2 regions of the Cupriavidus sp. SZY C1 genome follow, and region 2 is predicted to be linked to the other one. Evidence: predicted binding sites of a transcription regulator. Region 2 holds the regulator's gene; the other holds the start of a gene.
The links. Region 2 encodes LexA, which represses DNA repair genes until DNA is damaged. Its sites were predicted from a motif close to ACTGTATNNNNATACAGT; they were not measured.
Positions count from the first base shown of each region.

Region 1: the regulator LexA is predicted to act here: its motif matches at 12,440-12,457, upstream of QTN24_RS07680 (putative DNA modification/repair radical SAM protein).

Region 1 covers NZ_JAUANU010000003.1:294,330-309,699, forward strand. Annotated here, with positions in the region: gene QTN24_RS07625 (LysR substrate-binding domain-containing protein) at 1-54, opposite strand, end outside; gene QTN24_RS07630 (DMT family transporter) at 135-1,067, shown strand; gene QTN24_RS07635 (LamG-like jellyroll fold domain-containing protein) at 1,133-3,274, opposite strand; gene QTN24_RS07640 (helix-turn-helix domain-containing protein) at 3,372-3,818, opposite strand; gene QTN24_RS07645 (MFS transporter) at 3,935-5,128, shown strand; gene QTN24_RS07650 (hypothetical protein) at 5,147-5,374, opposite strand; gene QTN24_RS07655 (tripartite tricarboxylate transporter substrate binding protein) at 5,510-6,484, opposite strand; gene QTN24_RS07660 (hypothetical protein) at 6,513-6,662, opposite strand; gene QTN24_RS07665 (CocE/NonD family hydrolase) at 6,839-8,683, shown strand; gene QTN24_RS07670 (LysR substrate-binding domain-containing protein) at 8,755-9,717, shown strand; gene QTN24_RS07675 (UdgX family uracil-DNA binding protein) at 9,730-11,220, opposite strand; gene QTN24_RS07680 (putative DNA modification/repair radical SAM protein) at 11,217-12,431, opposite strand; gene gcvA (transcriptional regulator GcvA) at 12,623-13,510, opposite strand; gene QTN24_RS07690 (DMT family transporter) at 13,609-14,451, shown strand; gene QTN24_RS07695 (AbrB family transcriptional regulator) at 14,468-15,370, opposite strand, start outside.
Region 2 covers NZ_JAUANU010000004.1:5,951-21,320, forward strand. Annotated here, with positions in the region: gene typA (translational GTPase TypA) at 1-1,202, shown strand, start outside; gene QTN24_RS08305 (sterol desaturase family protein) at 1,256-2,164, opposite strand; gene QTN24_RS08310 (methyl-accepting chemotaxis protein) at 2,375-3,943, shown strand; gene QTN24_RS08315 (enoyl-CoA hydratase/isomerase family protein) at 4,068-5,150, shown strand; gene QTN24_RS08320 (NAD(P)H-dependent oxidoreductase) at 5,285-5,845, shown strand; gene dusA (tRNA dihydrouridine(20/20a) synthase DusA) at 6,275-7,279, shown strand; gene QTN24_RS08330 (hypothetical protein) at 8,030-8,290, shown strand; tRNA gene QTN24_RS08335 (tRNA-His) at 8,412-8,487, shown strand; gene QTN24_RS08340 (AraC family transcriptional regulator) at 8,646-9,437, shown strand; gene QTN24_RS08345 (cupin domain-containing protein) at 9,517-9,942, shown strand; gene QTN24_RS08350 (hypothetical protein) at 10,052-10,225, opposite strand; gene lexA (transcriptional repressor LexA) at 10,383-11,039, opposite strand; gene QTN24_RS08360 (asparaginase) at 11,262-12,275, shown strand; gene rpsF (30S ribosomal protein S6) at 12,390-12,764, shown strand; gene priB (primosomal replication protein N) at 12,785-13,084, shown strand; gene rpsR (30S ribosomal protein S18) at 13,088-13,366, shown strand; gene rplI (50S ribosomal protein L9) at 13,397-13,849, shown strand; gene QTN24_RS08385 (replicative DNA helicase) at 13,980-15,370, shown strand, end outside.

The DNA.
Region 1 (15,370 bases), on a different contig from region 2:
GGCGACAAAGCACTTGAGCCAGTCCATCTGCAGATCGCGGGGTGTCGTCGTCATCGGGACCTTTCGATTATCGAAACCATGTCTCGCGGATTATGCGCTTTTCAGGATCGAGGCGGGGCGCCAGACTGGTCGCCATGAAATCAGATTCGATACCGCATGGCGCCACGCCTGGCGCGCGCCGCACGGCATGTACGGGACTTGGCGATGGCGCCTGGCCGTTCCTGCTTGGCAACGTGCTGCTGGGCACCATCGGCATCTTCGTGAGCCAGGCCCACGCGCCGCCGCTCACGGCTGCGTGGTCGCGCTGCGCCTTCGGGTGGCTGGGCCTGACGGTCTGGCTGCTGTGGCGACGAAGGCTGCGCGATGTCCGGCTCACGCGCGCCCATGCCGCCTGGGCGCTGACGGCCGCCTCGCTGATGGTGGCAAGCTGGGTGCTGTTTTTCGATGCCATCGGCCGCACGTCGGCGGGCATGGCCGTCGTGCTGTTCCACGTCCAGCCGCTGTTCGTGCTGGTGCTGGGTGGCCTGTGGCTCGGCGAGCCGGTCGGCAAGGCCCGTCTGGCGTTCGTGATGGTTGCGATGGCCGGGCTTGTGCTGGCCACCGGCCTGCTGGAGCCGGTCTTCCGGCCCGGTACGGGTCGGGCGCCAGACGCGGCCTACTGGATCGGCGTGGCCGCCTGCCTGCTGGGCGCGCTCTGCACGGCCGGCGCCACGCTGATCGCGCGGCGGCTCGGCAACCTGCGCGCCGGCGTGCTGGCATGGTGGCAATGCGCCATCGGAACGGTCGTCCTGCTGGCCTGGCCGATCCACCACGGCTGGCCGGCGCCGGGCTGGCCATGGGCGTGGCTTGCCGGCATCGGCATCGTGCACACGGCCCTGGCCTATACACTGATCTACGCAGGCATGGCGAAGCTGCGCACCGCCCGCATCGCCGTGTTCCAGTTCGTCTATCCCGCCACGGCGGTGCTGATGGACTGGCTGGTACTCGGCCACCGCCTGAGCGCGTGGCAGATCGCCGGCATCGGCGTGATGGCAGCGGCCATCCTGATGGCGGAACGCCAACGCTGACCGGGCGCTGCAGAGCCCGCGCCCGGCCGCCACGGTGTGCGTGGCGGCCGGGGCAGCGCTGCGGATCAGGTGCGCCGCGCCGTGAGCCACTTGTCCGCGGCCAGCGGCTCGGTGCAGATCCGCACCTCGCCAATCTGGCCGAGGAAGCCGTTCGACGGCACGTTGGCGTAGACGCCGCCGCCCACGAAGAAGCGGCTGGCGGCGCCCACGGTGGCGATGCCGCGCGTATTCGACGCGTTGCGCAGCACCGGGGCCCCTTCCACGTACATCACCGTCTCGTTGTTGGCCGGCGTGTTGACCACGGCCACGTGTACCCATTTCTCGGCGATGATCTCGCCCGACCAGTTGGCGGCCGGGTTCTTGGTGCCGGCCGTGCTGGGCGTGACTTCCCACTGCACCTCGCGCAGGCTGGAAATGGCGAAGATCAGCGGGCTCTCGTCGGCGTCGCCGCTGCCAAAGCCCGTCACGGCGCCGCGCCGGCCTTCGCGCTCCATGATGTTCATCCAGGCGTTGTTGCCGGCCGTCCACGACGCGGGCACCTTGATGAACGCCTCGACGGTGTAGCCGTTGTCGAACGTCATCGCGTTGAGCGCCGCCGTGGTGTCCGTGGCAAAGAAACTCATGCGCGTGGGGCTGTTCACCGAGTTGGCGAACTTCACGCTGCCCGGCGCGGCCGACAGGAAGTGGTGGTCGTTCGACCACGTCACGTCGCCCAGCTGCGCGGCGCCGCCATCGGCCAGTGCCGCGCGGCTCAGCGGGTTGGCGCCGGTCATGTCGTTGATGACCTGGCCCACCGGCACCGCCGCGCCGTTGGCGCCGCCAAAGAAGCGCCAGTGCGCCACGGTGGAGGCCACCAGCGGATAGTCGTTGGTATCGGCGGCGGCCTTCTTGTCAGCCACCGACGGCTCGGTGTAGTTGGCCAGGATGGCGGCCTTGGCGCGGTCGTTGATCGGGTCGTTGCCAGCCGCCGGGATGGCGAAGTCCGGGTTGAAGCGCGCAAAGCGCTTGCGGAAGTCGAAGTCGATCTCGAACTGCTGGTTCTTGTCGGTCAGCACGGCCACGTCGAATTCGTTCAGCGTCTCGGTGGGCTTCTGCGGCACCCACGGCGAGAACGAGATGACCTTGATCTTGTTGTGCGTGAGGTCGAATTCGTAGAGCCGCATCAGGCCGTTGCCGCCCATGTACGCCATCTGGTAATCCACCACCATTTCCTCGACCGGGTTGCCGAAGTCGTTGGTCTTGGTCAGGTGCGCGGCGCCATGGTAGTGGCCGTTCAGCGTCATGAAGATCTGGTCGTTGTCCTTGATCAGCTTGTCCCAGAGCATCAGGCCGTACGGCACCTCCAGCGGGCTCACGCCGTCCGGGCCGATGTTCAGCAGCTGGTGGGTGGACAGGATGACCGGCACCTTCGGGTAGCGCTTCAGCACGTTGCGCGCCCAGGTGATGGCCGCGTCCGACGCGCGCCACGACATCGACAGCACCATGAAGCGGTTGCCGTCGACTTCGAAGAAGTGGTACTCGTGGAAGCCCGACGGGTCGCGCCCGCCAAACGTGGCCTGGCGCTGCGCCCGCGTGGTCGGGAAGTTCTTGAGGTAGGGCTCGTTGGCCAGGTTGCGCTGCGCGTCGGTGTTCGACGCCTGGCTGCCCGCGTTGACGTAGTCCACGTCGGAGATCACGTCATGGTTGCCGGCCAGGATCGAATACGGCGCGCGGGCGGCCTCCATCACCTCCATCGCCTCGCTGGCAATCTGCCATTGCAGCGGCTTGGCCTGCTGGTCCACCACGTCGCCCAGGTGGATCGTGAACGGAATGCGCAGGCTGGCGGCGTTTTCCGTGATCCACTTGGTCTGCGCCATGAACGGCGTGGAGCCGTACTTGCGCTGGAACTGCAGGTTCTCGTCCGTGGTCGCGTAGCGCGAGTAGAACTGCGTGTCGGGCAGCACGGCCAGCGCGAAGCTCGATACCTTGGCCGACGGCGTCGTGCCGGTGCCGGTGCCCGGCGTGGTGCCCGTGCCCGTGCCGGGGCTGGTGGCCGGCGGCGTGCCGGGCGCGGCATCGTCGCCGCCGCCACAGGCGGCCAGCAGCGCGGAGGCGCCCAGCGACATCCCCAGCCCGGCTCTCAGCAGCAGGCGGCGCTGACGGTCTGGAATGCCCTCCAGGCTGGCGGTATCGATGGCGGATGGCTTGCCCGGCGTTTTGTCTTGCATGTCGACTTCCCTGTTGACCCACGAAAAGCCGGTGATTCTGGCCAGCGTCCGTGACAGGGTGTTGATCGAAATGTGACGACTCGGTGGCGCTCGGGCGCTACGACAGCTTGCGGACCTCGGTATCGGCCGGGCGCAGCGTGGCGCCGTCCTTGCCATGCGGCTGCATCGGCGGCACCGGCTTGCCGGTGCGTTTGTCGATCAGCACCGAATGCGGTTCGCCGGGCGCAAACCGCTGGCGCTCGCCCCACTGGCGCAGCGCCACCACTACCGGAAAGAGCTGCGCGCCGGCTGCGGTCAGCACGTATTCCTGGTAGGCCGAGCCGTCGGACGCCGCCTGGGTGTCGAGGATGCCGGCTTCGACGAGCTTGTGCAACCGGCCAGCCAGGATATTGCGCGCCACGCCCAGGCTGCGCTGCAAGTCGCCAAAGCGGCGGATGCCGTCGAACAGGTCGCGGACGATCAGCAGCGTCCAGCGGTCGCCAATGACGTCGAGCGTCCGCGCCACGGGGCAGGGCTGGTACGGCGGGGCAGGGGTCTTGGGCATGCGCGGGTGCGATGGCGGATTGAGGTGGTTGCATTTTAAAACCAGGTCGCCTAGCATTCAACCGGTTTCGATTTGCAACTACTTTGCCGATGCCTAGCCCGTCGAATCCGGCCGCCATGCCGCGCGCCCTCGTCCTGCTGTTCGCCATCGCCAGCGGTGCCAGCGTGGCCAATGTCTACTACGCCCAGCCGCTGCTGGACGTGCTGGCGCGCGAATTCCATGTGCCCGGCGCGGCCGTGGGCGGCGTGGTCACGGCCACGCAGCTCGGCAGCGCGCTGGCGCTGGTGTGCCTGGTGCCGCTGGGCGACCGGGTCGACCGCCGGCGCCTGATGACGTGGCAGCTCGCCGCGCTGGTCGTGGCGCTGCTGGCGGTGGCCGCCGCGCCGGGCGTGTCGTGGCTGCTGGCCGGGATGGTGGCCGTGGGCCTGCTCGGCACGGCGATGACGCAGGGCCTGATCGCCTACGCCGCCAGCGCCGCGTCGCCGCAGCAGCGCGGCCGTGTAGTGGGCGCCGCGCAGAGCGGGGTGTTTGTGGGATTGCTGCTCGCGCGGGTCTTTGCCGGCATGGTCGGCGACATCGGCGGATGGCGGGCGGTCTATCTGGCGTCGGCCGTGGCCATGGCGGGCATTGCGCTGGCGCTGCGCCGCCGCCTGCCAGCCACGGCCGCAGCGGCACCGGCGGTGGGGTACGGACAATTGGTCGGCTCGCTGCTGACGCTGCTGCGCCGCGATCGGACGCTGCAGGTGCGGGGCGTGCTGGGGATGCTGATGTTTGCCGCGTTCAACATCTTCTGGAGCGCGCTGGTGCTGCCGCTGAGCGCGCCGCCGTTCTCGTTCTCGCATACCGCGATTGGCGCGTTCGGCCTCGTCGGCGCGGTGGGCGCGCTGGCCGGTGCGCGCGCCGGGCGCTGGGCCGACGCCGGCCACGCGCAGCGCACCACGGCGGGTGCCTTGCTGCTGATGATGGCGGCATGGTGGCCGCTCTCCAGGCTCGACGGTGTCCACGGCCTCGCTCTGCTGATCGTCGGCATCGTGCTGCTCGACCTGGGCGGGCAGGCGCTGCACGTGACCAACCAGAGCCTGATCCTGCGCACCCGGCCCGATGCCCACAGCCGGATGATCAGCCTCTACATGCTGTTCTACGCGGCGGGCAGCGGCATTGGCGCCATCGTCACCACGGCCACTTACGCCCGCGCGGGCTGGCCGGGTGTCTGCATGACCGGGCTTGCGGTGTGCCTGGCGGCGCTGGCATTCTGGGCCGCGACGCGGCGGAGCGGAAGGGCCGAGACAGAGGTGGCCAGCGTCGCGTAGCGGCTGCGTTATTGCAGCCTAACGCCCGCCGATGCCACCCCCGCACTGCTCGCAGGCCCCGGCCGACGGCAGCCAGTTGAGCTGTGCCAGCCGCAGCCGGGTGGCAAGGTTCGATGTCCGCAGTGCCTGCGTGGCGTGGGCCAGGGCCTGGGTGCTGGCGATCAGGGCCGAGATGCTGGCCGCGGCGCGGTCCAGGTGGCCGGGCGGGGCGGATGGCGTAGCGTGGCGGGGCGTGGTCGGATTCAACGGGGCGTAGGCGGTGGATAGGGAACAGCCTCAAGGCTACGAGCCGCATCGCGGCCCACGCATCCGCGCTCGTCCGAACTCCTTGTCGTCCATCAGGTGAACCCCGGTGTCGGTCGATTGCCGACGCCGCGCGTGCTACAGCCCCTGGATGCCGCGCTTGCGGATGAACTCGCCCCAGACCTTCGACTCGCTCATCGCGCGCTGCCGGATCGCATCGGCGCTGCCCACCACCGGGAACAGGTACAGCGACGCCAGCCTGGCCTTGATCTGCGGGTCGGCCAGCGCGGTCTGTACTGCCGTGTTCAGGCGGGTCACGATCTTCGGGTCCAGGCCGGCCGGGCCCACCAGCGCGTACCAGCTAGGCATCACCGGCACGTCCACGCCCGCTTCCTTCAGCGTCGGCACGTTCGGCAGTTCCTTCACGCGCTGCGCGCCGACGATGGCCACCGGCACCACCGTGCCACCCGTGACCTGCGGGAGCGCGGCGCCCAGCACGCTCACCATGGTGTCCACCTCGCCGGCCACCACGCCGGTCAGCGCCGGGCCCGAGCCCTTGTAGGCCACGTGCGTCATCTTGGCGCCGAGCTTGTCGGCCACGACTTCCATGGCGAGGTGGGTGGAGTTGCCCACGCCCGCGCTGCTGAACGTCAGGCCGCCCGGCTTGTTCTTCGCCTTGTCGATGAACGACTGCACCGACGTGATGCCGCTGGCCTTGCTGGCGACGATCACGAACGGCGTGTCCACCACCGGCGCGATGAACGTGTAGTCCTTCTGCGGGTTGTACGGCAGCGACGCATACAGGTGCGGGTTGAAGCTGATCTGCGACACGCCCGTCAGCAGCACCGTGTAGCCGTCCGGCGCGGCCTTGGCCACCGTGCTCATCGCCACGATGCCGTTCGCGCCGGGGCGGTTGTCCACGACGATGGACTGTCCCAGGTCCTGCGCCAACCGGTCGCTCAGCAGCCGCGCCACCACGTCGCCGCCCGATCCGGCCGACTGCGGCACGATCAGCCGCACCGGCCGGTTCGGATACGCATCCTGGGCCTGTGCGGCACCCAGGCACAGCATGGTCGAGGCAAGGCACGCGGAAGCCATCAAACGTCGGTACATCAATACTCTCCAATCGAATCGAAGCCAGTCACGAAATTTTCATGACGATGGTAGGGACCTGCGCCATCGGCGGCCAATACGGATTGTCGATGCCAACATAGGCCGCGGCTATGCCCGGGGCAAACCCTGACCGCCATGCCTCGCCCTGGCGCGCGGCTGCACTATTGCGGCGCAGCATGACGCGCGCCGCGCACCGGCCCTGTGCCTGCCCGCCGCGAAAGCCGGCCGCAGCACTGCCCCAGCGCCATCGGCCATAGGGCGGGGCTATGGCGGGATCGGAATTTCGTCTTTCCGGAAGGCCCGGGCGGCTCCGTACCATGGCGGCGTTACCCGATCCCCACCGCTCAAGCTCCCATGTCCGACATCGACACCCGTGGCAATGCCTGGCTGACCCCGCCGTCCGCCTACCTGGCCAGCCGCCCCTCCGCGTTCTTCGTGCCGGCCCGTCCGGCGTCGTGCTACCTGCCGATGCGTGATGGCTGCCGGCTTGCCGCCGACGTGTACCTGCCGCAGCCGCTGCCGGGCACGCAGGCGCCCGATGCGTTCCCGACGGTCGTGATCTTCACGCCGTATTACCGGCGCTTCCGGCTGTCGCACCCGGGCGCGGAGCCCAGCCCCAACGGCGCCAAGTATCGCGACGCCTTCGTGCCCAAGGGCTACGCCGTGGCCGTGGTGGACGTGCGCGGCACCGGCGCCAGCTTCGGCACGCGCGACGCGCTGCGGTCGCCCACCGAGCGCGACGACTACTACGAAGTGGCCGAATGGATCGCCAGCCAGCCGTGGTCGAACGGCCGCATCGGCTCCACCGGCATCTCCTATCTCGGCGCGGCCGCGTGCTTCCTGGCCAGTACCGGCCATCCGGCCGTCAAGGCCATCGCGCCGCTGTTCTCGGTGTCCGACATCTACAGCGAGCAGCTTTACCCGGGCGGCATGCTGTCGAAGGTGTGGGTGCAAGCGTATGACGAGTTGATGCTTGCGCTGGACCAGGACCGCCGCGACCTCGTGGCCGGGTTCCCGTACTTCAATGACCCGAGCTTCGCGGGCCCCGAGCGGACCGACGAGGACGCCGACGGCACGCTGGTGGCCGCCGCCGTCGCCGAGCACCGCAACAACTTCACGCTGGCCGACCTGGCCCCCGAGTTCGCCTATCGCGACGGCGCGGCGTTCCACGACCCCGCGCTCGATTCCGGCAGTTGCAGCCCGTACCGCTACCTCGACGGCATCGCGCCCGACGTGGCGGTCTATTCGATCTCGGGCTGGTACGACGGCGGCGGCTACGCCAACGGCGCCATCACGCGCTTCCTGTCGCTGCCGTCGCACGACAGCCGCCTGCTGCTGGGCCCCTGGGACCACGGCGCCCGCACGAACGTCTCGCCGTGGCGCGACAGCGCGGCGTCGGGCTTTCCTCTGCTGGGCGAGGTGTTGCGCTTCTTCGACCACCACCTGCTGGGCCTGCACACGGGCCTGGAGCGCGAGGCGCGCGTGCATTACCACAGCATCCACGACAACCAGTGGCAGCCGGCCGACTCGTGGCCGCCGGCTCCGGCCGCCACCCGGCTGCACCTGGCCGATGGCGGCGCGCTGACCGGGACGCCGCCGGACGTGCCCGCCACGGTGTCCACCCAGGTCAGCTTCGACTGGACCACCGGCCGCCAGACGCGCTACGAGCGCCTGGGCGCGGCCAATATCGAGGACTACTACGCGGACTGGGGCCGGCATGAGGCGGCGCTGCCGCATTTCGACACGGCGCCGCTGGCGGCCCCGCTGTCGCTCGCGGGGCACGTGGTGGCGCACCTGCAGGTGGCGTCGTCGCAGCCGGACGCGGCCGTGTTCGTCTACCTGTCCGAGGTGGAGGCCGACGGCACGGTGCGCTACATCACCGAAGGCATGCTGCGCGCGTCGCATCGCAAGACCGAGCCGTGCCCGCCCGCGTATCGCACGACGTGGCCCTACCGCGCGCATCGCCGTGCCGATGCCGAGCGGCTGACGCCGGGCGTGCCCGTCGCGCTCGATTTCGCGCTGCTGCCCGTGGCGTGGACGCTGGCCGCGGGCAGCCGGCTGCGCGTGTCGATTGCCGGCGCCGACCGGGGCCACTTTCCGCAGGTGCCCCATGGCCGTCCGCCGGTGCTGACGCTGGCGCTGGGCCCTGACGGCTGCCATCTCGACGTGCCCGTGGCCGCGCCGGCAAGCGGGCGCTGACGGCCGGGCCGATGCCCGCCCGGCACGTGAAGTGCTAGAGTGGGCTTCCGCCCCCAAGTATTCCCGTCGTCATGGATTTCCGGCAGCTTCGCTACTTCGCGCGCATCGTCGAGCTCGAAAGCATCACCGCCGCGGCCGATGCGCTGCACATCGCCCAGCCGTCGCTGAGCCAGCACGTGGTCAACCTCGAAGCCGAACTGGGCGCCAAGCTGCTGGTGCGCGGCCCGTTCGGCGCGCGGCCCACCGAGACGGGCCAGATCCTGTACCGCCACGCCAAGATGGTGCTGCGCCAGATGGAAGAGGCGCACGCGGCGGTGCGCCATGGCCGCGACGTGCCGTCGGGCCACGTGCGCGTGGGCCTGCCCACCAGTACGTCGCGCGTGCTGGCCGTGCCGCTGCTGCAGTTCGTCACGCGCAACGTGCCGGACGTGACGGTCGAGATCGTCGAAGGCAGCAGCGCCGACCTGGCCGAGCTGGTCACCACGCAGAAGCTCGACCTGTGCATCGCCATGGACGCGCAGCAGCGCCCGAACATGCACCTCGTGCCGTTGCTGGACGAGGACCTGATGGCCGTGGGCCCGGCCAGCACCCAGCGCGACATGCCGCTGACGCTGGCCGAGATGGCCGCGCTGCCGCTGCTGCTGCCAAGCTTTCCGAATTCGGTACGCGTGCTGACGGACCGCGCGTTCGTTGCCGCCGGGCTGGAACTGAAGCTCGTGGCGGAGACCAGCGCCGTGTCGGTGCTGCTGTCGGCGGTCAGCGCCGGTATGGGCTGGACCATCCTGCCGTGGAGCGCGCTGGCCACCGAGCCGCCGGGCGCGTTCGCGTGCGTGCCGATCTCCGATTCGTCGCTGGTGCGGCGCGTGTTCCTGTGCGTGGCGGGCGCCGCGCGGCTGAGCCTGGCGTGCAAGACCGTGGAGGATGCCTTGCTGCGGCTGATCGTCGACGCCATCGCCTCGCAGGCGTGGCAGGGCGTTACGCCGCTGGGCAGCCTGGCCAGTGCGCGCCGCGACGCGGACGGGCAGGGCGGCTGACGCCTGCCGCGCTCACGGCGCCGGCGCCTCGTCAGCCAGCTTCCGGGCCAGCGCCAGCGCGGCCTCGATTTCAGCTTCGACATTGGCGCGCGCGCCGGGGCCATCCACGCGCAGCGCGTACGACGGATGCCATGTCGCCACGATCCACGTATCGCCCTGCCGCAGCGGTGCCGCCATCGCGTCGCGCAGGCGGATCTTCTCGTGCACCACGGCGCCCAGCGCGGTCGCGCCCAGCGTGACGATCACCTTCGGCCGCACCCGTTCGCGCTCCTGGTCCAGCCAGTGCGCGCAGGCATCGACTTCGAGCTGCCCCGGCGTCTTGTGCATGCGCCGCTTGCCGCGCGCGAACCACTTGAAGTGCTTGACCGCGTTGGTCAGGTAGACGCTGTCGCGCCGCACGTCGGCGCGCCGCAGCGCCTCGTCCAGCACGTGTCCGGCCGGGCCGACGAATGGCTCGCCCGACAGGTCCTCCTGATCGCCGGGCTGCTCGCCGACGACCATGATGCGCGCCGTGTCCGGCCCGCGCCCGGGCACGGCCTGCGTGGCGTGGCGCCACAGGTCGCAGTTGCGGCACTGGTCCAGCGATGTCGGCGCGGCGCGCACGGGCTGGGCCTGCTCGGCGTCCACCGCCACGCGCTTGCCCCGCATGCCGCCGATGTTCGCCGCCTGGCCGACGCGCCGGGCGCCGTTGCGGGCGTCGGCGATCATGCCCGGAATCAGCGCCGCCTCGGGCAGCCCCTTCCAGAATCGCACCGGCATATGCTGGTGCAGCGCCGCCTCGTTGAGCCGCGCCGGGTTGAAGATGTTCCTGTAGTAGGCCATCCAGAGCGGCTCGATCTGGTCCGCGCCGGCGCGGAAGGCCGCCGGGTCCGCCGGCGCGGCCGCGTAGCGGATGGTCCGGCCGTCCCAGGTGGCGGCGCCGTCCGGCGTGCCGATCCACCACGTGGCGCCGCCCATGCGCCGGGCGAAGTGCTCGGCCGCGTAGGGCAGCACATCGTGGTCGGGCTCGTACCAGGCCAGGTACTGCGGCAGGTCGTCACCGGTGCCGACGGTCATGTCGGGGCGGCGCTCCTGAAAACGCACGTAGGCGATCATGTCGTGCTGCGCGCGCCGCACGGCCTTGGCCATCGCGTAGAGCCGCGCGCCGTCCTCGTCGGCCGCCGACGCTACCGAGCGGTCGCCTTGCGCCCAGCGCCACAGCACGCGGTACAGAAAGGCCCAGCGCTGCGGCGAGCGGTGCGCGGCGGCGTCGCGCAGCAGGTCGGCCAATGCTTTCGAAATCCGCAGCGTGAGGGTGCTGGCGCCGGCGTCGACAGTAGACGACGCCGGCGCCGCATCCATCGCCAGCGACAACTGGCCGGCCTCGCCAGCAGCGGTCTCGCCGCCGCCTTCCCACACCACCGCCTCTGGCCGCCAGCCCTGCGCCAGCGCATGCAGCGCCTGCTTGCGCCAGCCGGCGTACCCACCTTCGACGACGAGCACGGGCGCCACGCCGTCGTTCATAGCAGCGCCAGTTGCTGGGGCGCGGGTGCCAGCGCGCGGCGCAACTGGTCGGAAGTCGGCTCGGCCAGCGCCGGCTTGTAGTCCTGCGTGACGACAAACGCCTTGACGGTATCCATCGCGCAGCGCAGCCGGATCAGGTCCTGGTAGCGGATGGCCCGCGTGCGGCGCAGCTCCGCCAGCCGCTTGGCGTTGCGCATGCCGATGCCGGGCACGCGCGCGATCAGCCGCTGCGGCGCGCGGTTCAGGTCTACCGGGAACGCCTCGCGATGCGCCAGCGCCCAGGCCAGCTTGGGGTCGATGTCGAGCGGCAGCGCGCCGTCGGCCTGGAACAGCTCTTCGGCGCGAAAGCCGTAGCCGCGCAGCAGGAAGTCGGCCTGGTACAGCCGGTGCTCGCGCAGCAGCGGCGGCGCCTGCGATGGCAGCGCGGACGGGCTGTCGGGGATCGGGCTGAACGCCGAGTAGTAGACGCGCTTGAGCTTGTACGCGCCGTACAGCGTCTGCGCGGTCTGCAGGATCGTGCGGTCGTCGGCCTCGTCGGCGCCGACGATCATCTGCGTGCTCTGGCCAGCCGGCGCGCGGGCCGCCGGCGGCCGCTTCTCGGTCTCCGCTTCCTCCTGGGCCAGCCGGATCGATCCCATCGCGCGCTTGATCGTGTGGACGTTCTTTTCCGGCGCCAGCCGTTGCAGGCCGCCGTCGGTGGGCAATTCGATATTGACGCTCAGGCGGTCGGCGTACTGGCCGGCCTCGCGGATCAGGCGCGGATCGGCGTCGGGAATCGTCTTCAGGTGGATGTAGCCGCGGAACTGGTGCTCCTCGCGCAGCGCGCGGGCCACGGCCACGAGTTGTTCCATCGTGTAGTCGGCGCTGCGGATGATGCCCGAGCTCAGGAACAGCCCGTCGATGTAGTTGCGGCGGTAGAACTCCAGCGTCAGGTTGACGACTTCGGCCGGCACGAAGCGGGCGCGCGGCACGTTGCTGGAGCGCCGGTTGACGCAATACTGGCAGTCGTACTGGCAGAAATTGGTCAGCAGGATTTTTAGCAGAGACACGCAGCGGCCGTCCGGCGTGAAGCTGTGGCAGATGCCGGCGCCCGTGGTGGCGCCCAGCCCGGCCCGGCCTTGCGAGTCGCGCCGGGGCGCGCCGCTGCTGGCGCACGATGCGTCGTATTTCGCCGCATCGGCCAGGATTTCGAGTTTCTTGAGCAGTTCCATGACGCGGTACTGTATGGATATACAGTATTCTACGCGACCGCCGGAATTGCGCAATCTCGCATTTTCGTCAGCGTCGAAAAAGGCAGCAGGCGCCGCGCGGCGGGTGATTCGTCAGGCGCGCAGCGCGTTTTTGGCGGTCTGGGCGTCACGTCGCAGCCGGTCGATATCGAGCCGAGCACGGCCGCGCCGCGTCAGCCGGCCGCGCCTTCGTGTTCGAGCCATGTGCGGAACTGCGCCACGCGCGCGTCTTCGGCCTGCGCGTCCGGCACGTAGGTGCAGTAGGTGCGCGACGGCAGGCGCGGGGCGTCGAACGGCATGACCAGCCGGCCGGCGGCCAGGTCGTCTGCCACCAGCGCGGTGGGGCCGATGGCGATGCCGATGCCATCGATGGCGGCCTGCAGCGTCAGGTAAAAGTGGTCGAAGGTCAGCGTCGCGGCCGGCGTCAGGTCCGACGCGCGGGCGCGGGCCAGCCAGTCGGGCCAGAGCCGTGGCAGGCTCGACGTATGCAGCAGCGTGTGGTGCCGCAGGTCGTCCGGTTCGCGCAGCGGTTGCCGGTCCAGCAGCGCCGGGCTGCATACGGGCAGCCGTTCCTCGGTCAGGAACGGGCGCATCGCAAAGCCGTAGAACGTGTCCGGCCCGCCCCGGATGATGATGTCGTGCGGCGCCTGCAGGCTGTCCAGCGGATCGTTGGACGTCTCCACGCTGACCTCCACGTCTGGATGCCCGGCACGAAAGCGGCCCAGCCGTGGCACCAGCCAGCGCAGCGTGAAGGTGGCCGGCGCATTGACCGACAGCGTACGGGACACGGGCCGTGGCACGCCATAGCGCGCCGTGGCCTGCGAAAGCTGCTGGAACAGCGGGCCGATGTCGTCCAGGTAGGCGCGGGCGGCCGGCGTCAATTGCACGCGCCGGTTGTGCCGCTCGAACAGCGGCGCGCCCAGCCAGTCCTCCAGCAGCCGCACGTGCTGGCTGATGGCGCCCGGCGTCACGTGCAGCGCGGCGGCGGCCTCCTTGAAACTGCCGAGCCGGCCGGCCGCCTCGAAAGCGCGCAGGGCATTGAGGGGCGGCAGCTTGTCCATTGGAGAGAGTTTTTCTGGGGCGAGCGGCCAATTTATCTGGTTTGTCGCGCGGCTACAAGATAGATAACCTGCACGCTTCGTTGCCCCTGGGGATCCCCATGCTGAGTCTGTCCGGCGGTGCCGTCCTGCTGGCCGCGGTGCTCCACGCGAGCTGGAACGCGATGCTGCACGGCAATCGCGACCGCTTCTGGTCCATGACGTGGATGAGCGTCGCGATGGCGGCCGTGGCCACGCCGGTGGTGCTGACGTCCCCGCTGCCGGACCCCGCCGCGTGGCCGTACATCGTCGCGTCCGGGCTCGTGCATATCGTCTACAACGTCAGCCTCGTGCGGTCCTACCGCCGCAGCGACCTGGCCGTGGCCTATCCCGTCGCGCGCGGCTCGTCGCCGCTGCTGGTCGCGCTGGGCGCGGCGCTGTTCGCGCAGGAAGCGATCCGGCCCGTGCACGCGCTGGGCATCGTCATGATCTCGGGCGGCATCATCGCGCTTTCGCTGCAGGGGCGCCGCGTGTCCGGCGCGGGCGTGTGGGCGGCGCTGGCCACGGGGGCCATCATCGCGCTCTATACCGTGATCGACGGCATCGGCGTGCGGGTCTCCGGCGGGCAGGCGGTGAGCTACGCCGCGTGGATGTTCCTGTTCTACTGGCTGATGCCGGTACTGTTCGTCGCGGCGCGCGGCAGCGAGGCGTTCTGGGCGCCGATCCGTACGGCGCCGTGGTCGGCGGTGTCGTCGATGGGCGGCGGGCTGGTGTCGGTGGCCGCCTACGGCATCGTGATCTGGGCGTTGCAGGCCGGGGCGATGGGCATGGTGTCGGCGCTGCGCGAAACCAGCGTGGTGTTTGCGGTGCTGATCGGCCGGGTATGGCTGCGTGAGGCGGTCAGCCCCGCGCGCTGGGTGGCCTGCGTGGTGGTGGCGGCCGGGGCCGTCTGCCTGGGGCTCTGAGCCGGGCGCGGGCGCGTCACGGCGCGCCGGCGATGTCCCGGCCGATGCCGCGCGCAATGCGCCGCGCGATCCACGGCCCGCAGACGACCACCGAGAACAGCCGCAGCGTCTGCGTGGCGACGACGAAGTTCATGTCGGCGTGCGTGCCCAGCGCGATGGCGACGATCGATTCGACGCCGCCGGGCGACGTAGCCAGGTAGGCGGTCAGGAAGCTCACGTCGCCGGTGGCCGAGATCAGCCAGGCGGCCGCGGCGCAGAGCGCCATCATCGCCACGATGGCGGCCAGCATGACCGGCAGCGACGCCACCAGGGGCCGCAGCAGGTCGCGCCGGAACTGCAGGCCGATGGTCCAGCCCAGCACCGCGAAGCAGCCGGCCAGCAGCGGGGCGGGCACCACCACCGGCACCGGCACGGCGGTCACCCACGCGGCGCCGAGCGCCATCGGCACCAGGAAGGCGCCGGCCAGGATGCGAAAGCGCGTGCCGATCCAGCAGCCCAGCGCCGCGATGCCGAAGGCGGCCAGCGTGCCGATCTGCCACGGCGTGCCGGCGAGCGGCGTGGCCGCTGTCAGTGCCGCCGGCGCCAGCGGCTGGGCATCGACGATGGCATGGGCCACCAGCGGCCCGGTGACCACCACCAGCACCACGCGCAGGTACTGCATCAGCGAGACCAGGATGCCGTCGCCGCCGTTGTCGGTGGCCAGCGCGCCCATGATCGACGCCGCGCCGGGCAGGCTGCCCCACGCGCCGGTCGTGCCGGGCAGCCGCGAATACCGCACCAGCAGCCAGCCGACCAGCGCGGCACTGCCGATGGTCAGCGCCACGCCCAGCACCACCAGTCCGTCGGATGCCGCTTCCAGCAGTTCGGAAAGATGCAGCGTGCTGGCGATGGCCGTGCCCGTCAGCGCCTGCGCCAGGGC
Region 2 (15,370 bases):
TGCAGATCATCTCGCTGGACTACTCCAGCTACGTCGGCAAGATCGGCGTGGGCCGCATCTCGCGTGGCCGTGCCAAGCCGCTGCAGGACGTGGTGGTCAAGTTCGGTCCGGAAGGCAACCCGATCAAGGGCCGTATCAACCAGGTGCTGAAGTTCAGCGGCCTGGAGCGCGAGATCGTGCCGCAGGCGGAAGCCGGCGACATCGTGCTGATCAACGGCATTGAGGAACTGGGCATCGGCTGCACCGTGTGCGCGCCGGAAGCCCCGGACGCGCTGCCGATGCTGAAGGTGGACGAGCCGACGCTGACGATGAACTTCTGCGTCAACACGTCGCCGCTGGCCGGCCGCGAAGGCAAGTTCGTGACGAGCCGCCAGCTTCGCGAGCGCCTGGACCGCGAGCTGAAGTCGAACGTGGCGCTGCGCGTGGCCGATACCGGCGACGACACCATCTTCGAAGTTTCGGGCCGTGGCGAACTGCACCTGACCATCCTGCTGGAAAACATGCGCCGCGAGGGCTACGAGCTGGCCGTGTCGCGTCCGCGCGTGGTGTTCAAGGAAATCGACGGCGTCAAGCACGAGCCGTACGAACTGCTGACCGTGGACGTGGAAGACGGCCACCAGGGTTCGGTGATGGAAGAGCTGGGCCGCCGCAAGGGCGAACTGCTGGACATGGCATCGGACGGCAAGGGCCGCACCCGCCTGGAGTACCGCATTCCGGCGCGTGGCCTGATCGGCTTCCAGGGCGAATTCCTGACGCTGACGCGCGGCACGGGCCTGATCAGCCACATCTTCGACGACTACGCGCCGGTGCGCGAAGGCGGCCTGGGCGAGCGCCACAACGGCGTGCTGATCTCGCAGGACGACGGCGATGCCGTGGCCTACGCGCTGTGGAAGCTGCAGGACCGCGGCCGCATGTTCGTGAAGCCGGGCGACGCGCTGTACGAGGGCATGATCATCGGCATCCACAGCCGCGACAACGACCTCGTCGTGAACCCGATCAAGGGCAAGCAGCTTACCAACGTGCGCGCGTCGGGTACCGACGAAGCCGTGCGCCTGGTGCCGCCGATCCAGATGTCGCTCGAATACGCGGTGGAATTCATCGCCGATGACGAACTGGTGGAAATCACGCCGAAGAGCATCCGCCTGCGCAAGCGCCACCTGAAGGAACACGAGCGCAAGCGTGCGTCGCGCGAATCGGTGTAATCGCCGAATCGCCGAATCGCCAAAAAAACCGCGCCCTGGGTGGCGCGGTTTTTTTATTCCGCTGCCACTTCGCGTGGCGCGGCGCTACCGGCTGTCCGGCACCGCGGGCTGCGCCACTCGGGCGGTTTCCAGAGATAGCGGAGATCGCGGTCGCGCCACACATCGGCAAGCATCTCGCGCCACTCGTGGAAGGTCAGCGTCAGCGGGTTGTGCGTGCGGATCTGGCGCGTGATGCCGTACTCGGGCGCCGCCTGCTCGGGCACGAAGGTGCCGAACAGCCGGTCCCAGACGGTCAGCACGCCCGCATAGTTGCGGTCGATGTACTGCGGATTCTTCGCATGGTGTACCCGGTGGACGCTCGGCGTGTTGACCAGCCGCTCGACGCGCGGCCAGCGCTGCCCGAGCCGCGTGTGGACGAAGAACTGAAACGCGAGGTTCAGCCCGACGGCCAGGATCACCCAATCTGGCGAAAATCCGATCCACGCCAGCGGAATCCAGAACAGCCACATGCCTGACAGCGGATAGGTCAGGCTCTGCCGGAACGCGGTCGAGAAATTCATCCCTTCCGACGAGTGATGCGCCACGTGCGACGCCCACATCCATCGCACGCGATGGCTGGCGCGGTGGAACCAGTAGTACAGAAAATCCTGCAGCAGCAACAGCAGCGCGAACGACCACCACGTCTCCGGCACGGCGCGCAGCCCGTGGGCGTAGCACCACGTGTAGACCGTGCGGATCATCAGCCAGAGGAAGAACGCGTCCGACGCCTGGTGCATCAGCGCGAGCGTGGCGTTGGACAGCGTGTCGCGCCAGCTATAGACGGACGGGTCGCGCCGGCGCCAGTACCAGGCCTCCCAGCCGATGGTCAGCAGGAACACGGGCGCAAAGGCCAGCAGGATCAGGCCGGGGTCGAATCCGGCGGCATCGGTGGCGGGGGCGGGCGAGGGCGCGGCGGGCGTCATGGCGCCAGTGTGCACATTTCCAGCCGATTCGCACTGAGGATTTCCTCCATACGGCGCCATGTGGCGCCGGCGTAACGCCGGGCAAACCATCACGAAAACGCACGACAGACCATCACGGCAAGTGCATCAAGTCCGCGGCGGCGATGCCGTTCTTTGGGGCGACGGCCATGGAGGAGTGGCCGTTTTTCACGTCACGGAGAGACTGCCCCCATGTTTCGCAACACTACGATTGGAGCCCGGTTGTGGCTCCTGACGATTGTCACAAACTTGTTGCTGCTGATTGTCGGCGGCGTTGGCTGGTTCGGCATGTCGCGCAGCAACGATGCCACGCACCAGATCTACGAGCAGCAGCTGTCGGCGGCCACGCATCTGGCCGAGGCGCGCTCGAACCAGTTGCTGGTGCGCGTGCTGCTGGACCAGGCGGCGTTTGCCACCGATGCGGCCGACGCGAAGGCGCGCGCGGCCACGGCCGAGGACTTCATGCGCCAGTCGAATGCCGCGTGGCAGGCGTACCTGGCCATCCCGCGCAGCCCGGAGCAGGCGCGCGCCACCGAGGACGTGTCCGACAAGCGCCAGGCGCTGTTCGAGCAGGGCGTGAAGCCGATGATCGCCGCGCTGCACGCCGGCAACCGCGACGCGATGATGCGGGCCGTGATGGAGACGATTCCCAGGCTCGACATCGCCTTCACGGCCGTGAACACCGAACTGGGCCGCCTGCAGGTGGCCAGCGCCAGGTCGGTGTACCAGGCGTCGCAGCAGCGCTATGACCGGCTGCTGGCGGTGTCGGTGGCCGTGCTGGCGCTGGGGCTGGTGTTCAGCACGGTGGTGGCGTGGCGCCTGCGGCTGTCGATCGTCCGCCCGCTCGACGTTGCCATCGCCCGGTTCGCGCGCATGGCCGATGGCGACCTGGGCACGTCGTCGGCCCGCGACGCCGATGCCGTGGCCGACGAACACGCCCGCAACGAGACCAGCCGCATGCTCGGCATGCTGGACCGCATGCAGGCGCGGCTGGCCGGCATGGTGGGCGAGGTGCGCAGCGGCGCCGATTCGATCGCCGCCGCGAGCCAGCAGATCGCCAGCGGCAACACGGACTTGTCCCAGCGCACGGAGCAGCAGGCCGCGTCGCTGGAAGAGACCGCGTCGAGCATGGAGCAACTGACGAGCACCGTTCGTCACAACGCCGACAGCGCCCGCGAGGCCAGCACGCTGGCCGTCGACGCGCGCAAGCTGGCCGAGACCGGCAGCGACGCCGTGGCGCGCGTGCAGAGCACGATGCAGCAGATCGACACCGGCGCCAACAAGGTGGTCGACATCATCGAGGTCATCGAGAAGATCGCGTTCCAGACCAACATCCTGGCGCTGAACGCCGCCGTGGAGGCGGCCCGCGCTGGCGAGCACGGCCGCGGGTTCGCGGTGGTGGCGGGCGATGTGCGCGACCTGTCGCAGCGCTGCGCGGCGGCGTCGAAGGAAATCCGCGCGCTGATCGGCGCCTCGGTGTCGAACGTGCGCGAGGGCACGGCGCTGGTGGACAACGCGGAGCGGGCCATGCAGGACATCGTGGACGCGGTGCGGCGGGTCAGCGACATCGTCGGCGGCATCAGCGCGGCGTCCGACGAGCAGTCGCGCGGCATCGAGCAGGTCAACGTGGCGGTGTCCCACATGGACGGCATGACGCAGCAGAACGCGGCGCTGGTGGAGCAGGCCGCCGCCGCGGCCGGATCGCTGGAGGACCAGGCGCAACGGCTGACCGGGCTGATGGCGGCGTTCCGGCTTGCGTAAGCGGGCGCCAGCCCCGGCCCGCAGCCGGTTGAGACGATTCTGAAAAGCGGCCGTCATCGAATCCTGGCAAGTTGGCTGGCGTAAAATTGCCGCCTACCTGAACGAAGATGGAACGGAGACGGACATGACGGAGTTTGTATCGACGGCAGTGCAGGGCGGGGTGGCCTATCTGACGCTGAACCGGCCGCAGGCGCTCAATGCACTGTCGCTCGACATGATTCGCGCGATGACCGACGCGCTGCGCGACTGGGAAAGCGACCCGGCCGTGCACGCGGTGGTGGTGGCCGGCGCGGGCGGCAAGGCGTTCTGTGCCGGCGGCGACATCCGCTGGTTCCACCAGGCCCACCATGCCGGCGATCCGCTGCTCGACCAATTCTTCGTCGAGGAATACGCGCTCAACCACCGGATCCATCGCTACACCAAGCCTTACATCGCGCTGATGGATGGCGTGGTCATGGGCGGCGGCATGGGCATTTCGCAGGGCGCGCGGCTGCGCATCGTCACGGACCGGACCAAGATGGCCATGCCGGAGACCAACATCGGCCTGTTCCCCGACGTGGGTGGCGGCTGGTTCCTGGCGCGCACGCCGGGGCGGCTTGGCGAGTACCTGGGCCTGACGGGCGTGGTCATCCACGCGGCCGACGCGCTCCACGCGAAGCTGGCCGACGCCTACCTGCCGGCGAACGCGCTGGCGGAACTGGTGGCGTCGCTGCAGACCCGGTCATTCGAGAGCGGCGACGCGGTGCTGGCCCACATCGCCACGTTCACGGACGGGCACGCGCAGGGCTGTGCGCCAGCGGAGAGTGCGCTGGCGCACCATGCGGACCAGATCGACCGGCTGTTCGCCGCGCCGACCGTCGAGCAGATCGTGCAGGCGGTCAGCGACGCGGAGGGCGACTGGGCCGCCCAGACCGCCGCCACGCTGCGCAGCCGATCGCCGCTGATGCTCTGCGTCACGCTGGAGCAGATTCGCCGGGCGCGCACGATGTCGCTCGAAGACGAACTGCGGATGGAGCTGGACATGATGTACGACGTGTTCCGCCATGGCGACGGCATCGAGGGCATCCGCGCGCTCGCGATCGACAAGGACCACCAGCCCAGATGGAACCCGGCCCGGCTGGACGCGGTGACGCCGGCCCGGGTGCGGGCCTTCTTCGACAGCAAGTGGCGCAAGGAGGAACACCCGCTGGCCGGGCTGCAAGGCTAGCCGTCTGCGGCGGTCATCCAAGTCGAGTAGAGTGGCGGCTGGGCTGGCGGGCCGCCTGGCCGGCCTGCGCAGCCCTGCGAACGTGTGAAGCCGTGTGAACCGTGTGAACCGTGTGAACAGCGAAAGGAACCGTAATGAGCAATCCTCGTGATGTCGCCGTACTGGTGGGAAGCCTGCGCAAGGATTCCCTGAACCTGAAACTGGCCAAGGCCCTGGCCGAGCTGGCCCCGCCGCAGTTGAAGCTCGAAGTGGTTGGGATCGGCCAGTTGTCGCACTACAACCAGGACGACGACGCCAACCCGCCCGCCGAGTGGGTGGCGTTCCGCGACCGCATCCGCCGCGCCGATGCCGTGCTGTTCGTCACGCCCGAGTACAACCGCTCGGTGCCTGGGGTGCTGAAGAACGCCATCGACATCGGCTCGCGCCCGTACGGCCAGAGCGCGTGGGATGGCAAGCCGGGTGGCGTGATCAGCGCATCGCCGGGCAACATCGGCGGCTTTGGCGCCAACCATCACCTGCGCCAGTCGCTGGTGTTCCTGAACATCCCGGTGCTGCAGCAGCCGGAAGCCTATATCAGCGGCGTCGACAAGCTGTTCGACGAGAAGGGCGGCATCGCCAACGACTCGACACGCGGCTTTTTGAGCAAGTACATGGCCACGTTCGCCACCTGGATCGAGCGCAACGCCGCCAAGTAAGGGCAAGAAATGGCCAGGCCCGGCGCTCCTGATTCATCAGTGGTCAGCCCCGTCCTACAAAGCGAAGCGGGGCGGACCTGACACCGCTGCGGGGCGCTCATTTCTATATTGAACGCATGAACGCGACATATAGAAAGGAGGAAACATCATGCCCTACATCCTAGCCTGGCTGCTTGGCGTACCGGCCTTTGTACTGATCCTGATCTGGCTGTTCATGCACTGATGTGCGTGTGGCCAACGCCACGGAAAGGCGCCTTCGGGCGCCTTTCTTCATGCCGCGAACCGTGGCGGGGGTGGCGCATCGGTGGCGCCGGGCCCAACGCTGAAAATGGGTAACTCGCGTATACTTGCGGGTTGCCCTAGTTTCGCGGCGTCCCGGTTGTCTGGCGGCTTTTGCCGCCCCGGCGGGGCGCCCACGTCACCGTACCCATGACTGTGAATCCGCGCCGCATTTCCGTGGCACCCATGATGGACTGGACTGACCGGCATTGCCGCACGTTCCACCGCTCCCTGAGCCAGCACACCTGGCTCTATACCGAGATGGTGACGACGGGCGCGCTGCTGCATGGCGATGTCGCGCGGCACCTCGATTTCGACGCTGCGGAGCAGCCGGTCGCCCTGCAACTGGGCGGCAGCGAGCCCGAAGACCTCGCCCGTGCCGCCAAACTTGGGGAGCAGTGGGGCTATCAGGAGATCAATCTCAACTGTGGCTGTCCGTCGGAGCGCGTCCAGCGCGGCGCGTTCGGCGCGTGCCTGATGGCGGAGCCGCAACTGGTGGCCGACTGCGTCAAGGCGATGCGCGACGCCGTGGCGGTGTCGGTGACGGTCAAGCACCGGATCGGCATCGACACGGTCGAGCATTACGATTTTGTCCGCGATTTTGTCGGGACAGTGGCTGAGGCAGGTTGCGGCACGTTTATCGTGCATGCGCGCAACGCGATTCTGAAAGGATTAAGCCCGAAGGAAAATCGGGAAATCCCGCCGCTGCGTTATGAAGTGGCATATCGCCTGAAACAGGAATTCCCGGATCTGGAAATCCTGATTAATGGCGGAATCGTGTCGTACGACGAAATGGAAACGCATTTGCGTCATGTGGATGGCGTGATGGTCGGCCGTCAGGCATATCACGATCCCTATATTCTGTCCGAAATGGACCAGCGATTTTATGGCTCGACGGCGCCGGTGCCGACACGGGAAGACGCCGAGCTGGCCATGCAAGCCTACATTGGCAATCTGGTGGAGCAGGGCGGTTATATGGGCGCCACGACGCGCCATATGCTGGGCCTGCATCGCGGCGTCTACGGCGGTCGCGGATGGCGACGGGTCTTGTCGGACGCGCGCCGCATGCATGGCGCCCGCGCGCGCGCGGCGGTCGAGGCGCTTTTCGTCGAAGCCCGCTCGCACTTGCGTCCCGAGATGCAGGACGCGGCGTAAGCGAGCGACGATTCCCGCGCTGGAGGAAAAGCTCTAAATTCGAACGATCGTGCTGTGCCGAAGCCGCAAATGTATGCCCCAGCAGCGTTTGCGGGTGGGTATGTGGCCGGAAACCCGCACCAGCAAAGGGATTCCCCTAATTCGCCCAAAGCGGGCCATGTTCTTACACTGTGCCTGCCCTCGAATACAGGGCTTTCTTCAACTGATTTTTGAGCCCGCCGTGCGCGGGCTTTTTTTCGGCTGTCGGACGGGTGACACACCCACCCGTGGGTTTGCCCGGATGGTGATCGGCCGATTCGGGCATTACATTGAATGGGCCTTCAGGGCATTGAGATCGCTAATTTAAGAGTCCGCCTCGGCGGGCTCTTTTTTTATGTGCGTCCCCAAAAAAAGCAGGCGAACTCGTCGGGAGATCGCCTGTCGGGAATGTTCGAGGGGGTCAATGTCCCTCGCGAACGAGTATCCGATAGTCGTCTCCGCGACAAAACCCCGCGTTGGTGGGGCGGCCTCTGCGCTTTTGACCAACATTCAGATCGCGCCAGCTACTGTGCCGAGGTGCCATGATTTTAAGTCGAGCGACGCCGAGGTCATGTTAGGATGCGCTCGAAAATGCCGCGACAGTCGGCATACGCATACGCATAGGCAGGCCGTGCCGAAAGGGACGACGCCAAGCAGGGGTTAAGCAGGAGGGTTTGTCGATGCCGAGGCCTGAGTCGGGGCCAAGACCGAAACAAGCCCGAAGGAAACAAAATGGAAGCGGAAGAACCGTTCGGTGAAGTCTTCGAAGACTACCGGGTCATCTGGGTAGCGGAGCAGTTGCAGGACGGCAAGTGGACAGCCCGATATTGCTGGCATCCCGGCACGACCATCGAGGCCGGCAAGGCATTGCAGCGGGACGTCCTGAACGGAAAATCGAAACGCCTGCTCGGACTGTTTCCGACCGAGGCCGACACGATCGCCGCTATCAAGGAAGCAGTCCTGCTGGAAGCGAAGTGGGTAGGCCCCCGTTGAAGCGATCCCGCGCACCGGGCAGTACGAAATTTTTTGTGCGGAATACTAGCCATCTGCCGAGAATCCTTGTATAGTCTTGGTCTTCGCTGATCGACACATCGCTCAGCAAGCAATCTCTACGGTGGCTGTAGCTCAGTTGGTAGAGTCCAGGATTGTGATTCCTGTTGTCGCGGGTTCGAGTCCCGTCAGCCACCCCAAAGAATTTCCCGAAGCAGCCGCTCATTCGAGCGGCTGTTTTGCTTTCTGCGTCGGACGCAGCCATCGACGGACTCCCGCGACCTGTGGTTCACTGGCTGCTGTTCGCGGTGGAGCCCGGCAGATGATCCGACAAGCACGACCCTTGACGACTGACTGGGTGCAACGCGCCGTGCCGATGGAAGGCGTGGAGCGCATCGAGGCGTGGTTTCGGGGCAAGGCGTATGCGATGCATCGCCATGACACCTATGCCATCGGGCGCACGCTTGCTGGCGTGCAGCGCTTCAGCTACCGGCGCGCGCGGCGGGACAGCCTGCCCGGCAATACCATCGTGCTGCATCCCGACGAGATTCACGATGGCCAGGCCGGCACGGAGGAAGGTTTCCGATACCGGATGATCTACGTCGAGCCTGCGCTTTTTCAAGAGGTGCTCGGCGGCCAGGCGCTGCCGTTCCTTGAGGGCGGGGTAACAACCGACCCGCGACTGGCGGCCGCGACCGCCACGTTGCTCCAGCATGTCGGCTGCACGCTCGAACCGCTGGAACAAAGCGACGCGCTCGCCGAACTGGCGCATGCCTTGGCGGCCGTTGCCGGCACGCCCGCGCGTCGGTCAGGGGGCAACTTCCACGCGGCAAGCCTGGCGCGCGACTATCTGCAGGCAAATCAGACGCGCGTGGTGACGCTGGACGAACTCGAAACCGCGACGGGCCGCGACCGCTGGAGCCTGTCGCACGACTTCCGCACCTTCTACGGCACCAGCCCCTATCGCTACCTGACCATGCGCCGGCTCGACACGGTGCGCCGGCTGCTGCTGGCAGGCACCTCGCTGGCCGATGCGGCGGCCGGGGCCGGTTTTGCCGACCAGAGCCATATGACGCGCCATTTCTCGAAGACGTTCGGCCTGACGCCGGCGCGCTGGCTGCAGGTCGCCGGCGCCGGCGCCCGGCGCTGACAAGCACCCACGATCGTTCAAGACGGTGGCCAGTGCCCCGCGTAAGCTGGGGCACGTCAACCTTTGAACGGAGAAAACGATGTCCACGCCCTCGACGCCCCATGTCGCGCCTGCCGGCCGCGGTCAGTGCCAGACGATTGACCTTCTCGACAAGATTGCCCTGATCGACGGGCACTGGCAGCCGCGCGTCGTTGCGGAAATGAACGACTACCAGTTCAAGGTGGTGAAGGTCAAAGGCGACTTCGACTGGCATCGGCATGCCGATACGGACGAAACGTTCATCGTGCTCGACGGCGAGCTACGCATCGAGCTGCGGTCGGCTCCCGGAGGCGAGCAGGTTATCGTCCTGCGCGCCGGACAGATGGGTGTGGTGCCGAAGGGCGTCGAGCACAAGCCTTGCGCGGCAGAGGAGGTCCGGATGCTGCTGATCGAGCCGCGTGGCGTGGTGAACACCGGCGACGGCGCGACGAGCGAGCGTACGGTCCAGAATGACCAGTGGATCTGAAACGTTCCAAAGAAAAAACCGGCCGCCGACGGGGTTCGACAAGGCCGGGGGTGCGCATCACGCCAATGCGACAGGAGTACGGGGACGTGTAGGGTTCAGTCGAACCGGTTCAGTCGAACGATTTGGCGCTTGGCTCGGCCAATTCCAGCATGCGGCAGATGGCGGCCATATTGCCGACCATCGTGCGGCGCTGGGCGCCCTGGTAGACGCGCACGCCCTTGATCTGGCGGAACGGTACCGGTTTGACCGGGCGGCGGGAAGCGATGGGATTCGATTGCAGCATGGCAGCACCTCGTAATTTGCGGTCAGCAGTGGTCCGCACCCGTCGTCCAGCAAGGACGGGGCGGCATGGGCAAGGCAAAGCGGGTGACCCGGGCAGACGGCCGTGCTGCCGAAGTCTCGGAGACACGGAGGCGCCGTTCTGGCGTCTCCGCTTGTTGCTAGAAACCTGACGATCGAATCAGGCCGACAGCAATACCTTCCAGTGAGAATTCGTCGCGCCCCGAATGGAGCACGATGTTTTCGAAATCGGGGTTCTCGGCGATCAGTTCGACGGTGTCGCCGCGTTTCTTGAGTCGCTTGACCGTAACGTCCTCGCCGATGCGGGCCACGACGATCTTGCCGTTGGCCGCCTCGCTGGCCTTCTTCACGGCCAGCAGATCGCCATCAAAGATGCCGGCGTCGCGCATGCTCAGGCCGCGTACGCGTAGCAGGTAGTCGGGCCGTTCGTCGAAGACCGAGGCGTCCACCTGGTACTGGCGATCGATGTGCTCGGCGGCCAGGATCGGGCTACCCGCCGCGACGCGGCCCACCAGCGGCAGTGTCAGTTGCAGCACCCCCGCCATCGGCAGCGAGAACTGGTCCGAGCGTTCCGAATCGCTTCGCGCCACCTTGAGCCGGATGCCACGCGACGCGCCCGGCGTCAGCTCGATCACGCCCTTGCGCGCCAGGGCCCGCAAGTGTTCCTCTGCCGAATTGGGCGAGGAAAATCCGAACTCGGCCGCGATTTCCGCGCGGGTCGGCGGGAAGCCGGTGTTCCGGATCGTGTCGCGGATCAGGTCGAAGATCTGCTGCTGCCGGGGTGTCAGGGTCGCCATGGTTCGCCGGTCTCGTGCCTAAGCACTGTATGTTTAAACAGTATGCTGTGATTTTATACAGTATCGTGTGAAGTGCAAGCACAATTTGCGATCCCGGGCAGACACGCGCGACACCCCGTTGGCACGCACGGGTTTTTCACGGGCGCGCGGCGGCGGGCAGGGCAGTTACAATCGGCGCCCACGGCCGCTTGCCTGGCGGCCGCCAATGATCAAGCGTCGCCCATGCCAGATTCCTCGCACCCACGTCTTCCGCGTATCGTCGTGCTCGCCACCGGCGGCACCATTGCCGGTTCGTCCGGCAGTCCCGCCAGCAGCGCCCATTACCAGGCCGCCACCGTGCCGGTGTCCCAACTGGTGCAGGCAGTGCCGCCGCTGGCCGACGTGGCGCGTGTGGAAGCGGAGCAGGTGGCGCAGGTCGATAGCAAGGACATGATGTTCGGCCTGTGGCAGCAACTGGCCGAGCGCGTGGCGCACTGGTCGGCGCAGCCTGACGTCGCGGGCATTGTCATCACGCATGGCACCGATACGCTTGAAGAAACGGCCATGTTCCTGCAGCTCACGCAGGCGTGCCCCATACCGGTGGTGGTCACGGCGGCAATGCGGCCGTCGACCTCGCTGTCCGCCGATGGCCCGCTGAACCTGCTCGACGCCGTGCGCGTGGCAGCCAGCGCCGACGCACTGGGGCAGGGCGTGCTGGTAGTGCTGAACCAGCAGATCCATGCCGCGCGGGACGTGACCAAGGCGCATACGTCGGCCGTGGACGCATTTGTCTCGCCGATGACCGGACCGGTCGGCTTTGTCCAGGACGCCTATGTCCGCTTCACGCGACAGCCGGCCCGGCCGGACGCGGCGCGCTTGCCGGTGCCGGCGGCGTGGCCGATGGTCGAGGTCGTTGCCAGCTATGCCCAGCCCGGCCGGGTGGCGTTAGATGCGCTGGTGGCGGCGGGCGTGGAAGGGCTGGTCGTGGCGGCGGCCGGCAACGGGTCGGTCCACGAGACGCTGGCAGCGGCGCTGGCCGATGCCGCGGCTGCCGGCGTGGCCGTCGTGCGCAGCTCGCGGACCGGCGCGGGGCATGTGGCGATCCCGGCACGGCCGGCGCCCGACGCCGGCATCTTTGTCTCGGCCGGCGACCTCAATCCCTACAAGGCCAGGGTGCTGTTGCTGCTGGCCCTGGCCGCCGACCCCGGCCTGGCTCGCGACGCCGCGCGCCTGCAGGCGCTGTTTGCGGCGTATTGAGCCCCCGGCCCGGCAACCTTGCGAAGCAGCGGGGTTCCGGGCTATACTCGCGGGCTATTCAACCTTGCCGCACCGGACGTGACGCCCGGGTGGCTCATCCCAAAAGGAGCGTCAATGCGTCATTACGAAATCGTATTTATCGTCCATCCGGACCAGAGCGAACAAGTGCCGGCGATGATCGAGCGTTACAAGCAGCTCGTCACGTCGCAAAACGGCCAGGTTCACCGCGTGGAAGACTGGGGCCGCCGTCAGATGGCCTACATGATCCAGAAGCTGGCCAAGGCTCACTACGTTTGCCTGAACATCGAATGCGGCAAGGACACGCTGGCTGAACTCGAGCACGCGTTCAAGTTCAACGACGCCGTGCTGCGTCACCTGATCGTCCAGACCAAGAAGGCCGAGACGGCGCCGTCGCCGATGATGAAGGAAGTGCAGCGCGAAGAAGCCCGCAAGGCCGCGCAAACGACCACGGAAGGCCAGCCCGCCTGAGCGCGGACTGCGGTGCCGCGGTGAACCAGCTCCGGCTGACCGCCACGCTGGCCGAGCGCGATACGTTGCGCTACACGCCGGCCGGCATCCCCGTCGTCAACTGCATCCTGCAGCATGCCGGCGAGGTGATGGAGGCGGAAACGCCCCGGCAGGTGGAATTCGCGATCGTGGCCATGGGCATTGGCCCCATTGGCCAGCGGCTCGAGCGCATGCCGCTCGGCACGCTGATCGATTGCGAGGGTTTCCTGGCCCGCAAGCACCGCAACAGCAAGACGCTGGTCTTTCACATCACTCGATGTAAAGCATTCGAAAAGGATTGAATCATGGCATTCGTCAAACGTGACAACAAGAACAAGAAGCGCTTCCAGCAACAGAACCCGCTGTTCAAGCGCAAGCGCTTCTGCCGCTTCACCGTGGCTGGCGTCGAACAGATCGACTACAAGGATCTGGACACGCTGAAGGACTTCATCGGCGACAACGGCAAGATCACGCCGGCTCGCCTGACCGGTACCAAGGCTCACTATCAGCGTCAGCTCGATACGGCCATCAAGCGCGCCCGCTTCCTGGCGCTGCTGCCGTACACCGACCTGCACAAGAACTGATAGGCCCAGGACCGCAAGGAGAAATACACGATGCAAGTCATTCTGCTGGAAAAAGTCATCAACCTGGGCAACCTGGGTGACATCGTTCGCGTGAAGGACGGTTACGCACGTAACTTCCTGATCCCGACCAAGCGCGCCCGCCGTGCGACGCAAACCGCCATTGCCGAGTTCGAGGTGAAGCGCGCCGAGCTGGAAAAGGCCGCTGCCGAGAAGCTGGCCGCCGCGCAAGCCGAAGGCGAGAAGCTGAACGGCCTGACCGTCCAGATCACCCAGAAGTCGGGTGTGGACGGCCGCCTGTTCGGTTCGGTGACCAACGCCGACATCGCCGCAGCCCTGGAAGGCCAAGGTTTCAAGGTGGAAAAGTCGCAAGTGCGTCTGCCGAACGGCCCGCTGAAGGTCGTTGGCGACTACGCCGTCGGCGTGTCGCTGCACACGGACGTGCTGGTCGACATCACCGTGTCGGTGCTGGGCGACCACGCCTGAAGCCGTACCCGCGACGAGGCGCCGGCCCTGGCCGGTGTCTCCGACGCACCCCGAAAGGCAGGAGCCACGCTCCTGCCTTTTTTGTTGGCACGCCGTCCCGCACCGGTCCGCGCCGCTATAATTGCCCCCCATGAACGCGCCCGCCGCAGATCCCCAACTAGACAGTCTCAAGGTACCTCCGCACTCGATCGAGGCCGAACAATCGGTGCTCGGCGGGCTGCTGCTGGACAACGCCGCTTGGGACCGCATTGCCGATTTCCTGTCCGAAGCCGATTTCTACCGCTTCGACCACCGGATGATCTTCCAGAGCATCGCCCGGCTGATCTCCGCCACCAAGCCGGCGGACGTGATCACCGTGTTCGAGATGCTGCAGGTGGCCGGCAAGGCCGAGGAAGTGGGCGGGCTCGCGTACCTGAACTCGCTGGCGCAGAACACCCCGAGCGCGGCCAATATCCGCCGGTACGCCGAGATCGTCCGGGAACGGTCGGTGCTGCGCAAGCTCGTGACCGTGGCCGACGACATCGCCTCGGCCGCGTTCGCGCCGAAGGGCCGCGAGGTGCGCGAACTGCTGGACGAAGCAGAATCCAAGGTTTTTGCGATTGCCGAGGAAGGCTCGCGTGGCCAGAAGGGCTTCCAGGAAATCCAGCCGCTGCTGACGCAGGTGGTGGAGCGGATCGACGAGCTGTATCACCGGGATACCACCACCGACGTGACCGGCGTCCCCACCGGCTTCATCGACCTGGACCGGATGACCAGCGGCATGCAGCCTGGCGACCTGATCATCGTGGCCGGGCGCCCCTCGATGGGCAAGACCGCGTTCTCGCTGAACATCGGCGAGCACGTGGCCGTGGAGCAGGGCCTGCCTGTGGCCGTGTTCTCGATGGAAATGGCCGGCGTGCAGCTTGCCATGCGGATGCTGGGTTCGGTCGGCCGGCTCGACCAGCACCGGCTGCGTACCGGCCGCCTGCTGGACGAGGACTGGCCGCGCCTCACCCATTCGATCCAGCGCATGAACGACGCCCAGTTGTTCATCGACGAGACGCCGGCGCTGAACCCGATGGAACTGCGCGCGCGCTCGCGCCGGCTGGCCCGGCAGTGCGGGCAGCTTGGCCTGATCATCATCGATTACCTGCAGCTGATGTCCGGTTCGGGCAGCGGCGAGAACCGGGCCACCGAGATTTCGGAAATCTCGCGGTCGCTGAAAGGGCTGGCCAAGGAACTGAATTGCCCGGTGATCGCGCTGTCGCAGTTGAACCGCAGCCTGGAGCAGCGCCCCAACAAGCGGCCCGTGATGTCCGACCTGCGCGAATCGGGCGCCATCGAACAGGATGCCGACGTCATCCTGTTTATTTATCGCGACGAAGTGTACAACCCCGACTCCCAGGACAAGGGCACCGCCGAAATCATCATCGGCAAGCAGCGTAACGGCCCGATCGGTACCGTTCGGCTCACGTTCCTGGGTCAATTCACGAAGTTCGACAACTTCAGCGGTGGCCCGGCGTTCTTCGACAACGACACCTG